Linked DNA regions of Glaciimonas sp. PCH181. The main gene of each other region encodes a partner of the protein of the gene in region 2 in a complex. Links are inferred from orthologs where the notes say so. Each region holds a gene or a part of one and is shown on either strand. Other genes may lie near its edges.

The links. Proteins that work in one complex are often made in the same cells at the same time.
Region 1: the proteins of C7W93_RS00730 (region 2) and C7W93_RS10035 are in contact, whole or in part, in a cryo-EM structure (PDB 9GE8), measured with the Escherichia coli proteins. The link is inferred for Glaciimonas sp. PCH181 from one-to-one orthologs.

What each region holds. Positions count from the first base shown.
Region 1 is NZ_PYFP01000001.1:2,163,427-2,168,597, reverse strand. The notes cover bases 1,070-4,220. They hold C7W93_RS10035 (ABC transporter permease), read left to right. Parts: upstream 1,070-1,469; coding sequence 1,470-3,971; downstream 3,972-4,220. Other genes in these bases: C7W93_RS10030 (hemerythrin domain-containing protein), read right to left, coding at 4,132-4,220; C7W93_RS10040 (DUF4126 domain-containing protein), read left to right, coding at 1,070-1,473. In the rest of the region: C7W93_RS10045 (sulfite exporter TauE/SafE family protein), read left to right, coding at 1-653; more of C7W93_RS10040, read left to right, coding at 889-1,069; more of C7W93_RS10030, read right to left, coding at 4,221-4,596; C7W93_RS10025 (hypothetical protein), read right to left, coding at 4,815-5,084.
Region 2 is NZ_PYFP01000001.1:161,430-167,016, forward strand. The notes cover bases 1-2,961. They hold C7W93_RS00730 (ABC transporter ATP-binding protein), read left to right. Parts: upstream 1-1,098; coding sequence 1,099-1,824; downstream 1,825-2,961. Other genes in these bases: C7W93_RS00720 (SurA N-terminal domain-containing protein), read left to right, coding at 1-124; C7W93_RS00725 (arylesterase), read right to left, coding at 330-1,058; C7W93_RS00735 (hypothetical protein), read left to right, coding at 1,881-2,216; C7W93_RS00740 (LysR family transcriptional regulator), read left to right, coding at 2,479-2,961. Outside these bases: more of C7W93_RS00740, read left to right, coding at 2,962-3,393; C7W93_RS00745 (thioredoxin family protein), read right to left, coding at 3,394-3,822; tRNA (adenosine(37)-N6)-threonylcarbamoyltransferase complex dimerization subunit type 1 TsaB, read left to right, coding at 4,213-4,905; rimI (ribosomal protein S18-alanine N-acetyltransferase), read left to right, coding at 4,902-5,393; C7W93_RS00760 (uracil-DNA glycosylase family protein), read left to right, coding at 5,390-5,587.

The DNA of each region.
Region 1 (5,171 bases), 2.0 Mb from region 2 along the record:
TGGGTATGTTGTATGGCATGGATCAACAGTTAGCGCAGGGCACCGCGTTGGTGATGATCGCGCCTAACGTTTTGATCGGCTTTTGGCGCTATCGCCAACGTAATAGTCTGGATTTGCGCGCTGCCAGTGTGCTCGGCGGTTCTGCCGTATTCGTGACGTATTTAAGCGCATGGTATGCGACGGTAATCAGCGCCGGTACGCTGCATTTTGCCTTCAATCTGTTTATGGAAGTATTGGGCTGTTATTTATTGTGGAATGTATTGCGCCGTAAGTCGCTAAAGCCAGCACGAGCCCCATTGGGGCAACGTTACTTGCCGGTAGTTGGCGTGGTGGGCGGCGCAGTGTCCGGCTTTTTTGGTGTCGGCGGCGGAGTGATCGCACCGCCTGCGTTGGTCGGGTTTTTCGGTATGACGCAAACGGCTGCGCAAGGCATGGCGTTGGCGCTAGTATCGCCGGGTGCGGTGATCGCCTTATTTACGTATGCATACGCTGGGCATGTGGATTGGAAAATCGGGATTCCGCTGGCGATTGGCGGCATATTCAGCGTTTCTGCGGGCGTGGCATTGGCACATAAATTACCGGAACGGCGTTTGAGGTTATGCTTCAGCATTGCATTGATTGTGCTAGCAGCGTGGTTGTTGTTGCGTGGTTAATGTGGATGGGCTCGACAATCCCATTGATGTCGCTATGCGATGCCAATTTACGACGATTGTATATGCCATCTTCACAGAGTTCGAAGCAGTTCTTGCTGGCCTGCGGATGTTGGCCTATCGTATATATACCGTATCTATTAGTTAAGTTTTTTGCTCGACAGGTAACACCTTATCGGGTGCTAAAGTAAACGTTTAGCGCGCTAGTCAGATGTCCCCGTTGTAGCTAGGAGACGACATGATCGAATCACTTTCGACTGCAGCGATGGCAGCTGGTTTGTCCTGGGCCAGTGGCATTCGTTTATATATGGCGTTGTTCGTCGCTGGTTTGTTCGCCAATTTAGGATGGATTACGCTTCCCCATGCGCTGAATGTTTTGCAGTCGCCCTGGGTACTTGGCGTCACGGGCTTATTGACGGCGATTGAGTTTTTAGCCGATAAAATTCCCGGTCTGGATTCAGTCTGGGATGCGGTTCAGACCTTTATCAGGATTCCTGCCGGTGCGGTTCTCAGTGCGGCTGCGATGGGACATATGGACCCGGCGTGGACGACTGTGGCGGCGCTGATCGGCGGGACTTTTGCCGCCAGCGCGCATGCTACCAAGGCTGGCAGCCGGGCGATGATCAATACTTCACCCGAACCTTTAAGCAACTGGGCCGCTTCATTCACAGAAGATTTGACCGTGCTGGGCGCATTATGGGCAGCGTTTTATCACCCGTTGCTGCTGTTTGGATTTTTGCTGGTATTCTTTATTTTTGCAATCTGGTTGTTGCCCAAGTTGTGGCGTAGTCTGCGCTGGGTTTTTCAAAGGCTTAGTACATGATTCAGCAGTCTCTACGCATGACCCAACGCGATTGGCGGGCGGGTGAATTACGGTTTTTATTAGTAGCATTGATTGTGGCGGTAGCGGCCTTATCCTCGGTCGGATTTTTTGTAGACCGGATGCGGGCTGGATTAACCCGCGATGCGCATCAATTACTCGGTGCCGATTTACTGATTGCTGCCGACCAACCGGTCAACCCCAGTTGGCGTGCCGAAGCACAACGGCGCGGTCTGACAATTGCCGACACGATCGTATTTCCCAGCATGGCCTTGGCTGGTGAGGGCGACGATGCGCGTTCTCAATTAGCATCGTTGAAGGCCGTTTCCAACGGTTATCCCTTGCGCGGCAATCTGCGTATCGCTGATAAGCCTGACAATAATGGCGTCCTTACGCGCACTGTTCCTGCCAAGGGCACAGTATGGGTCGATCAGAATATCCTCACTGCATTAAACCTGCCGATCGGCGCGTCGCTCAAACTCGGCGATAGTAGTTTTACGATTGCCCATATTCTGGCAGTTGAGCCGGATCGTGGCAGCGGCTTCGTCAATTTTTCGCCACGCGTAATGTTATCGATGGCCGATCTGGTAGCGACCCATTTGGTGCAAGACGGTTCACGCGTTACTTATCGTTTGCTGCTGGCGGGGGCTGCGCCTGCAACGCAGGCATTTCAGGATTGGGTAGAGACCGCGATTGCACGCGATAACGTCAAAGGTGTGCGGATAGAATCACTGGAAAATGGTCGTCCCGAGATGCGGTCTACATTGGATCGGGGCGAGCAGTTTCTGTCTTTGGTAAGCTTGTTATCCGCAATGCTGGCGGCGGTTGCCATTACGATGGCGGCGCGGCGTTTTATGCTTCGTCACTTGGATGCTTGCGCGATGTTGCGCTGTCTGGGTTTGACCCAGAATCAGGTCACGCAGCTCTATCTGTATGAGTTTTTATTGATCGGCTTGGTTGGCAGCATTCTTGGTGCGCTGGTGGGTTTTGGGGCGCATTTTGTGTTGCTGGAATGGCTGGGAAAATTTGTATCGCATGATTTGCCTGCTGCCAGCGTCATCCCCGGATTGCAGGGCATTGCTACCGGCTTGCTGTTGCTGCTGGGGTTTGCGCTGCCGCCGATTTTGCAGCTTCGCAATGTCCCGCACAATCGTGTGATCCGGCGCGAGCAAGATGCACCGCAAGCGATGGTGCTGGCCACCTATGGCTTAGGCACACTGACCTTTATCGGGTTGCTGTTATGGCAAGCGGGCGACGTTAAATTAGGCTTGCTGACAGCGCTTGGATTTTTGGGTGGGTTTGCGGCCTTTGCGTTGATTTCCTGGCTGGCATTGAAGTCATTACGGTATTTGCGTGGCGCACTAAAACATCCTAGCTGGCGCTTTGCGCTGACCGGTTTGCAACGGCGTCCGGGCGCGACCATCGTCCAGATCGTCGCATTAGCGCTAGGCCTGATGGCGCTGTTATTGCTGACGGTGATCCGTGGGGACCTGATCGGAGCGTGGCGTCAGGCGACCCCGCCAGATGCGCCAAATCGCTTCGTGATTAATATTCAGCCGGAACAGGAGAAGGACGTTAACCAGCGGTTGATTGCTGGCGGCGTGCCGCAGCCGAATATGTATCCGATGATTCGTGGCCGCCTGACCGAAATCAATGACAAGGCTATCACCGCTGCAACTTACACTGAAGATCGGGCGCAGCGTTTGGTGGAGCGTGAATTTAACTTGTCGACGATGGCCGATGTTCCGCCAAAAAATAACCTCGTCGCGGGCACCTGGTATAAGGATGATCAACCAGAGGCGTCGGTGGAAGAAGGGTTGGCAAAGACCTTAAATCTAAAACTCGGCGATAAATTGACCTTTGATATCGCCGGACAAACGGTCAGCGCACCGATTACCAGCTTGCGTAAATTGGAGTGGGGCTCGATGCAGGTGAATTTCTTCGTGATTCTGAATCCTAAGGCGATGGTGGATATGCCAAGGACCTGGATTACGGCGTTCCATTTGCCGCCTGCGCATAGCAATCTCGGGAATCAATTGACGCGTGACTTTCCGAACCTGACGGTGGTGGATATCGGCAGCATCATCAAGCAATTGCAAGACGTAATCGATCAGGTTGTTGCTGCGGTGGAGTTTCTGTTTTTGTTTACGTTGGCCTCGGGTGGACTGGTGTTGTATGCAGCGTTGTTGAGTTCGCAAGGGGAACGCACGCGCGAAGCCGGATTGCTGCGCGCTTTGGGCGCGACCAGAAAACAGTTATCGCATGCGCAATGGATTGAGTTTGCATTGATTGGTTGTCTGGCCGGGTTTTTGGCGGCTAGCGGTGCGGCTGCGACAGGATGGGCGTTGGCGCATTACGTGTTCAGCTTTACCTGGACTTTCAGTCCGTGGATTTGGATTGCCGGCATGGCGATCGGCGCGGCTTGTACGTTTATTGGCGGCTGGATAGGATTGCGCAGCGTGCTGTCGCGACCGCCTTTGGAGACCTTACGCGAGGCTTGAATCTGTCTGTAATCGAGCTGTAATCCGTTACCGTTGAAAGCAATAAAAACGGCCCGTTCTGGTCCGTTTTTATTACTTAAGAATTCGGTAGGTTACAGACGAATCGTAGAATCCTCGCCGCAAATGTCACGCTGAATGATTGTCATTCTTTTGCATACTATTAAAGCGCTTCGCCCTGTAAATCTGCTTTGAGAGCGCTCATTTCTTCTCCCAGTTCGACCAGGTCAAGCTTGCTTTTTTTGGCTTTAGGAAACATGTCGGTTTCTTCTTCCTCGACATGGTGTTCAATTTGTTCTGACAAGACGTGGACTTTTGCATCGTAAAGATCGTCGCCCGGATCCATCATTTCAATTTCTGCGATCAAGTCCTTGGCGCTGGCATGTTCTACCAGCGCCTCATCCATCAGATCATCCTCTCCAATCGCTTTTCGCACCGCAGGATAGAAAATCTTTTCCTCTATCTGCGTATGTAATGTCAGCGCCTCGCAAATCTGATCGGCGAGTTGTTTTTTCTTGGCCTTTGATCGATCTGTCAGATCTTCGAATTGTTTGAACATCGCTTTAACGTCTTTATGGTCTTTGACCAGCATACTGACGGCATCTTTTGCGGAGTTTGCGTTTTTCATAGCCTATCCTTTCAAAGGGACGAAGAGCACTATTTTTCAAGGGTCCGGGGGCCAGGCAGGGAACGGAGCACACGGAGTTGTCGCGTGTCGTGTCGATTGCCTAAAACCTGCCTAAGTAAGATTAAAAACCAGATGTAGATGAGATACGGCACAGGCCGCGTCCATGCATTCCGGAAGCGACCTTTAGCCTGAAGAAATGTGATGCACCTAACTTCTTATTAATGCTTGGTATCAACTTTTTCAGTGCCGTCCGGATTCAGCGTTGATTGGGACATATTGTTTTTTTGCATTTTTTTCTTCATATGCTTTTTCTTGGTCATATCGCTTTTGCTCATGCTGCTGCCGGTGCTTGCGTCGTCAGTGGCGGTTTTGCCCATACCGCTGCTTGGCATGGATTGAGCATCCGGTTGCGTCGTGTTTTGCGCAAACGTCGGAAGAGTCGTGCTAGCGACCAGGGCGGCGAAGGACAGCATTAAGATTTTCTTCATTTGTTGCTCCTATTAAATAGTGTAAATAATGCACGCGGCGAGGTGCTAATCGTCGATAAGTCAACGCTGTGATGCGTTATCGAAAAA
Region 2 (5,587 bases):
ATCTGCATTAGCGCAGCAGGAAATGAGTGCTTATGTTGAGGTTCTGAAGCAGAAGGCCACGGTAAAAATACTAAAACCAATTGTTGCCAGCGCCGCGCCGGATGACAATTCTGCATCAAAGTAAAATAGCTCTAGCGAAAAAAATGCCACTGCAAAGTGGCATTTTTTTTTGATCTGAGCCCAAGCTGAGCCCAAGTTTAACTCTAAATCTGAAGTTCTGATATTTGCATCGAGTGATTTATCGTGAGCATAAGCAATTGAATTTATTGCCTTAATCTTGGTACGCAATGACTTCGATTTCGCTCTTTTTACCTTAATTAGAATGAATATTAGTTCTTGATTAAGGGTTGTAATTTCTGCCATACATTATTTAACATGGTCGGATGTGCTTCTGCTATCGGATGAATGCGGTCGGCTTGAAATAACGCCGACTTATTGGCAATGTCCTCCAACAGAAAAGGCACTAAAGCGACTTTAGTCTGTTGTGCAACGGTCGAATATAAGCCGAAAAATTTCTCTGTATAGTCACGACCATAGTTAGGTGGAATACGCATGCCGACAAGTAGTACCTTGGCGTGTGCTTTTTGTGCGGCCGCGATCATCGTGCGCAGATTGGATTCTGTCGCTTTTAGTTGAAGCCCGCGCAGCGCATCATTTGCCCCGAGTTCGATGATGACAATATTGGGGCGCTGTTTTAAAAGGGCCGGTAGTCGCGTGTTGCCGCCACTAGTCGTTTCGCCGCTGATACTGGCATTTGTGACGGTGATATCGCTATGTTGTGTCTGCAGCCGTTGCTGAAGTAGTGCCACCCAGCCAGTGCCGCGGGCCAGTCCATATTCCGCTGATAGGCTATCGCCCAACACCAGAATGGATTTTGATGCAGAATGAGCGCTGGTTGAAGACAACGTACCAAAGGCCGCGAGTACACTAATCAAGCTGGTCAGCAAAACATTGCGGCGCGAGATGCGGTTGATTTTTCCTGACCGATTTGCTGTGAGCGATGGCTGCTCGCGCCAACGCCGAATAATATTTCCACATTTTCTACTGATAATCCGCATGCCGCTATCCTCTTCGATTGATACTTCTGATGTTTCTTCAATGCAAGCTATCATGCCTGCACGGGATTTTGCGATAGTCGCACAAAACCTGAGCAAGCGCGTCGCTGATGCCAGTGGCGAACTAGTGATACTTAACGATATCAATTTTACCGTTCATGCGGGTACTACGTTGGCGATCGTCGGTGCTTCAGGATCTGGTAAATCGACATTGCTAGGCCTGTTAGCCGGTTTGGATACGCCAACCAGCGGCACTGTGAAAATTGATGGTGTCGACATTTTTGCGCTGGATGAAGATGGACGTGCCGGTGTACGCAAGGAAAAGCTCGGCTTCGTATTTCAATCCTTTCAATTACTGAGCCATTTGAATGCTTTAGAAAATGTTATGTTGCCGTTAGAATTGCACGGCAATGTCAATGCCAAAGAAAAAGCGCAGATCATGCTAGGGCGTGTCGGCTTATCAAGTCGCTTGCGCCATTATCCGAAATATTTATCTGGCGGCGAGCAACAGCGGGTTGCGTTAGCGCGCGCTTTTGTGACAGAGCCACCTTTGCTGTTCGCTGATGAGCCGACCGGTAGTCTGGATGCTGCCACTGGCGACGCTGTGATCCAGTTAATGTTCGATCTTAATCAGGAACGTGGTTCGACGTTGGTGTTGGTGACGCATGACACCTCAATAGCGATGCAATGTCGTCAGACTATAACGATTGCTGCCGGGCGCTTGCTGCACCACGGTGACACTTCGCCCAGCGACGCGCACATTTTTTGATCTGTCCTGACGGTAATCGATAACTTTTAGTAATTCACGTAACGGGAAGGAAATATATGGCTGCCTGGCTTCCAGTAGCAAAAGCGATTCTTCCTTACCTCGGCGATATTCTTACCGTTGCCAAGCCTGTTTTTACAAAGCGTAAAGGCAGTAATGAAACTAGCCAGATAGAGATTTTGCAGCAGCAAGTGGCTGAATTGCAAAACGCATCGCTGCAAAACATTCAAGATATCAAGGCACTTGCCGAGCAATTGAAAACTGCAGTACCGGCGCTTGAGCGTACGTTAGTAGCGACCGAAAGACGGTTGCGACTGGCTAATCGTATAGCGTGGTTATCTTTGGCTGTGGCATTGGTGGCATTGGGCTTTGCGATGGCGCTCTTTTTGCGCTAATTTTGTAGTGAGTATTTTTGCGTCACATATAAAGCGCTGCCGACCATCGAAGAAACTAAACGTCAATTACATTCGCAGTTGCGTAAGTCCTTGATGTTGTTTGTCTGCTAGTTTTAGCAGTTGATCTTCAAATAAATTTGGCAGGACCCGGTAAGTACTCGGATGGTTATAGTTGGTGTTGCGTTTAAGAGAATAGTCAAAGTTGACGGAAAATGGTTAAAAGGCGACTAGAAAATGCCTGAAATAAAGGGTTAGTAAAAATATGGATCGTCTCCAGTCAATGCGGGTTTTTTCAAAAGTCGTTGAACAAGGTAGTTTTGTAGGCGCGGCGCAGGCGCTGGCGTTGTCCAATGCGGTTGTCACGCGGCACGTCGCCGAGCTGGAGAATCATCTTGGCACGCGCTTGTTGAATCGATCGACGCGCAGAATGTCGTTGACTGAGACAGGACAGGCCTATCTGGAGCGGGTTCGCAGTATTCTGGCAGAAATTGATGAGGCCGATGCAGTTGCCTCCGCGGTGTCGAAAAAGCCTGCCGGAACCTTGCATATCTATTCCCACATCGGTTTCGGGCAAATGCAGTTGGCGCGTTTGTTGCCACAATATTCGCTGCAATACCCAGACGTCGTGCTGGATGTGACAATGTCTGATCGCACGGTCGATTTGGTAGAAGAAGGTTTTGATGTCGGTATTTTTACTGTCTTCCAGAAGTTCGATGTCAGCATGGTAGCGCGTCAGTTGGGGATCGCCGATGTGCTGTTATGTGCGTCGCCGGAGTACATACTCAAGCATGGCATGCCGTTACTACCGGAAGACCTGCAACAACACGCATGTCTAAATTTTTCTTTGGAGAATTTTCGCCATCATTGGACTTTTCAGTCCCCGGATGGGATGTCCACGGTGCCCATCACTGGCAAAGTCATATCGAATAATGCAGACCTGTTACGCCACTGCGCCCTTGCTGGAATGGGGATCGCCATGCGTAGTTCGTATTCACTTGGCGATGATTTGCGTACAGGCAAACTGATACGTGTATTGCCCGAACATCAGATTAGTAAAATATCTGTGCAAATGGTGTATCCAAGTCGCCGGTTATTGTCGGCCAAGGTGCGTAGCTTTGTCGATTTTATGATGGCGCAGTTTCCGTATCCGGATCGCGATCCCTGGTTGGCTGGCTAACTAATTCGCCGCTTGCTGAAGCCTTAATACCAAATTGCCATTGCTCTGCCATTGTCGGCGTTCTGCGGAGCTATCTGCTTCAATCGCCAGATCGGTCGGACTTTTCTTATGTTGCGCTAAAAATAATCTTTCAGCTAGCCGTAAATCGAGTTCAACCGGCCCCAGAAAAGTCACGATTTTTCCGCGCTGAATCAGCAGGGTAGGAAAGTTGTCAACGTCCAGATCATCCATCAGATCAGCCTGATCCTCAATGTCGATCCAAACGAAGCGCGCCTCGGGATGGCGTAAGGCCAGCGCCGTAAAGTTAGTTTGGTACTCACGGCAACTTCCGCACCATGCCGCGCACAGGCAAGCGACCACCCAGCCGTCTTCAGCCAGAATCTGGGCCAGTTGCGGGCGGTTTTCATTGCTAATAATCAGGACAGGCATGCGCGCATTTTACCGTGACTAGACTTTTTCGTGGGGCTAGTAAAATATTGCAGTTCACTGGTTGTAAATTTGCCCAAGATAAATGATGGCTATCATGGCGCTTGCCCCTATTTTCAGCGAATTTTTGATCAATGTTTGTTTTAAGGCGCTGTTCGTTCGATGAGCGATTTCCAGTAATTTTTTGGCTGCAATGGGATTTTGAGGACACCTCGTGGTGGATTTGTTGAGTCAAGCTTATTTCAGCCGATCAGTTTCTCATGGGAAATACGTGGCGCTTTATACTGTCACGGACTCCTGTTCATTCCGCCTTGCAGCAAAACATTGTTTAACCATCGAATAAGCGTTGATAGAAACTGCGCTTGCACGGGCGGTCGCGGTAAAATAGCGCTTATGCCGATTATTCTTGCCATTGAAACTTCTACAGAACTTGCCTCCGCCGCATTATTGCGCGACGGTCAGGTAATTAGCCGCGAATCCGCTGGTGTTCAAACCCATTCGCAAACTATCCTGCCGATGATACAAAGCCTGCTGGCAGAAGCCGAAGTCAGCCTGGCGCAGTGCGATGCGCTGGCATTCGGTGTGGGTCCGGGTTCATTTACCGGCGTTCGCACTGCCTGCGGGATTGTGCAAGGCTTAGCGTTTGGTGCCGACTTGCCGGTGTTGCCGATAGTGACTCTGGCCGCAATGGCCCAAGCCTGCTATGAAGCGCATGGTGCAAAGGATGTTCTGAGCGTGTTGGATGCGCGTATGGGCGAGGTGTATTGGGCCCAATATCGCTACGTTGGCGATGCGTGGATAGTGATAGTCGAGCCGACGCTTTCGGCGCCAGCATTGGTAGCACCCTCAGGCATTGTTCAGGCCTGTGGTAACGGATTATCAGCTTACGCCGAGCAATTTACTGACGCATCATTTGCGATAAATGCGCAGCCAGCGCTCATGCCGCACGCGCGCCAGATCGCGCAGCTTGGTCTGCAAGCGTTTCAGCAAGGTTTGGGCTTGCCCGCCTCTGAGGCACAACCACTCTATTTACGCAACAAAGTGGCATTTACTACGGCTGAACGCGCCGCCAAGGTGTTGGCATGACATTCAATCTCGACCAACGTGGAGAAAATATGTTGGCGTTGCCACTGTCCTTTCTGCCGATGACAATTGAGGACCTGGACGAAGTAGTCGACATTGAAACCCGCGTGTATTCACATCCATGGACTTACGGTAATTTTGTTGATTCAATCCAGAGTAGCTATCAATGCTGGATTCTCCGCGATGCCAACTATCGTTTGATCGGCTATTTTTTTTCCATGTCGGTGGTCGATGAAGTGCATTTATTAAATATTAGCGTTCATGGCGATTTACATGGGCGTGGTATTGGCAAGTGCATGTTGGACAAGGTAGTCGCGCTGGCGCGAGAGCAAGCTATGACGTCGGTGCTGCTTGAAGTGCGGCCATCAAATCAACGTGCCATCACGATTTATCAGCGTTATGGCTTTATACGGATTGGCATGCGTCCCGCCTACTATCCAGCCGCTGGGGATAGCCGTGAAGATGCCATCGTCATGCGCTTGTCACTATGAATATTTCGACGCGACGAACGACTTTTCTGGAGGAGTGTGGCGTTGGCCCGCTTTGGGTGCGTAGATATGCCGTGCCTTATCAGGAAATAGTGCAAATAGAGTATGCCCCGCTAGAAACTGTTGCGCCATTGGTGCCTGTTGTGGCGACCGTTGAGCCGATCACGCCAACGGTAGTAACGCCGGTCCTTTCTCAA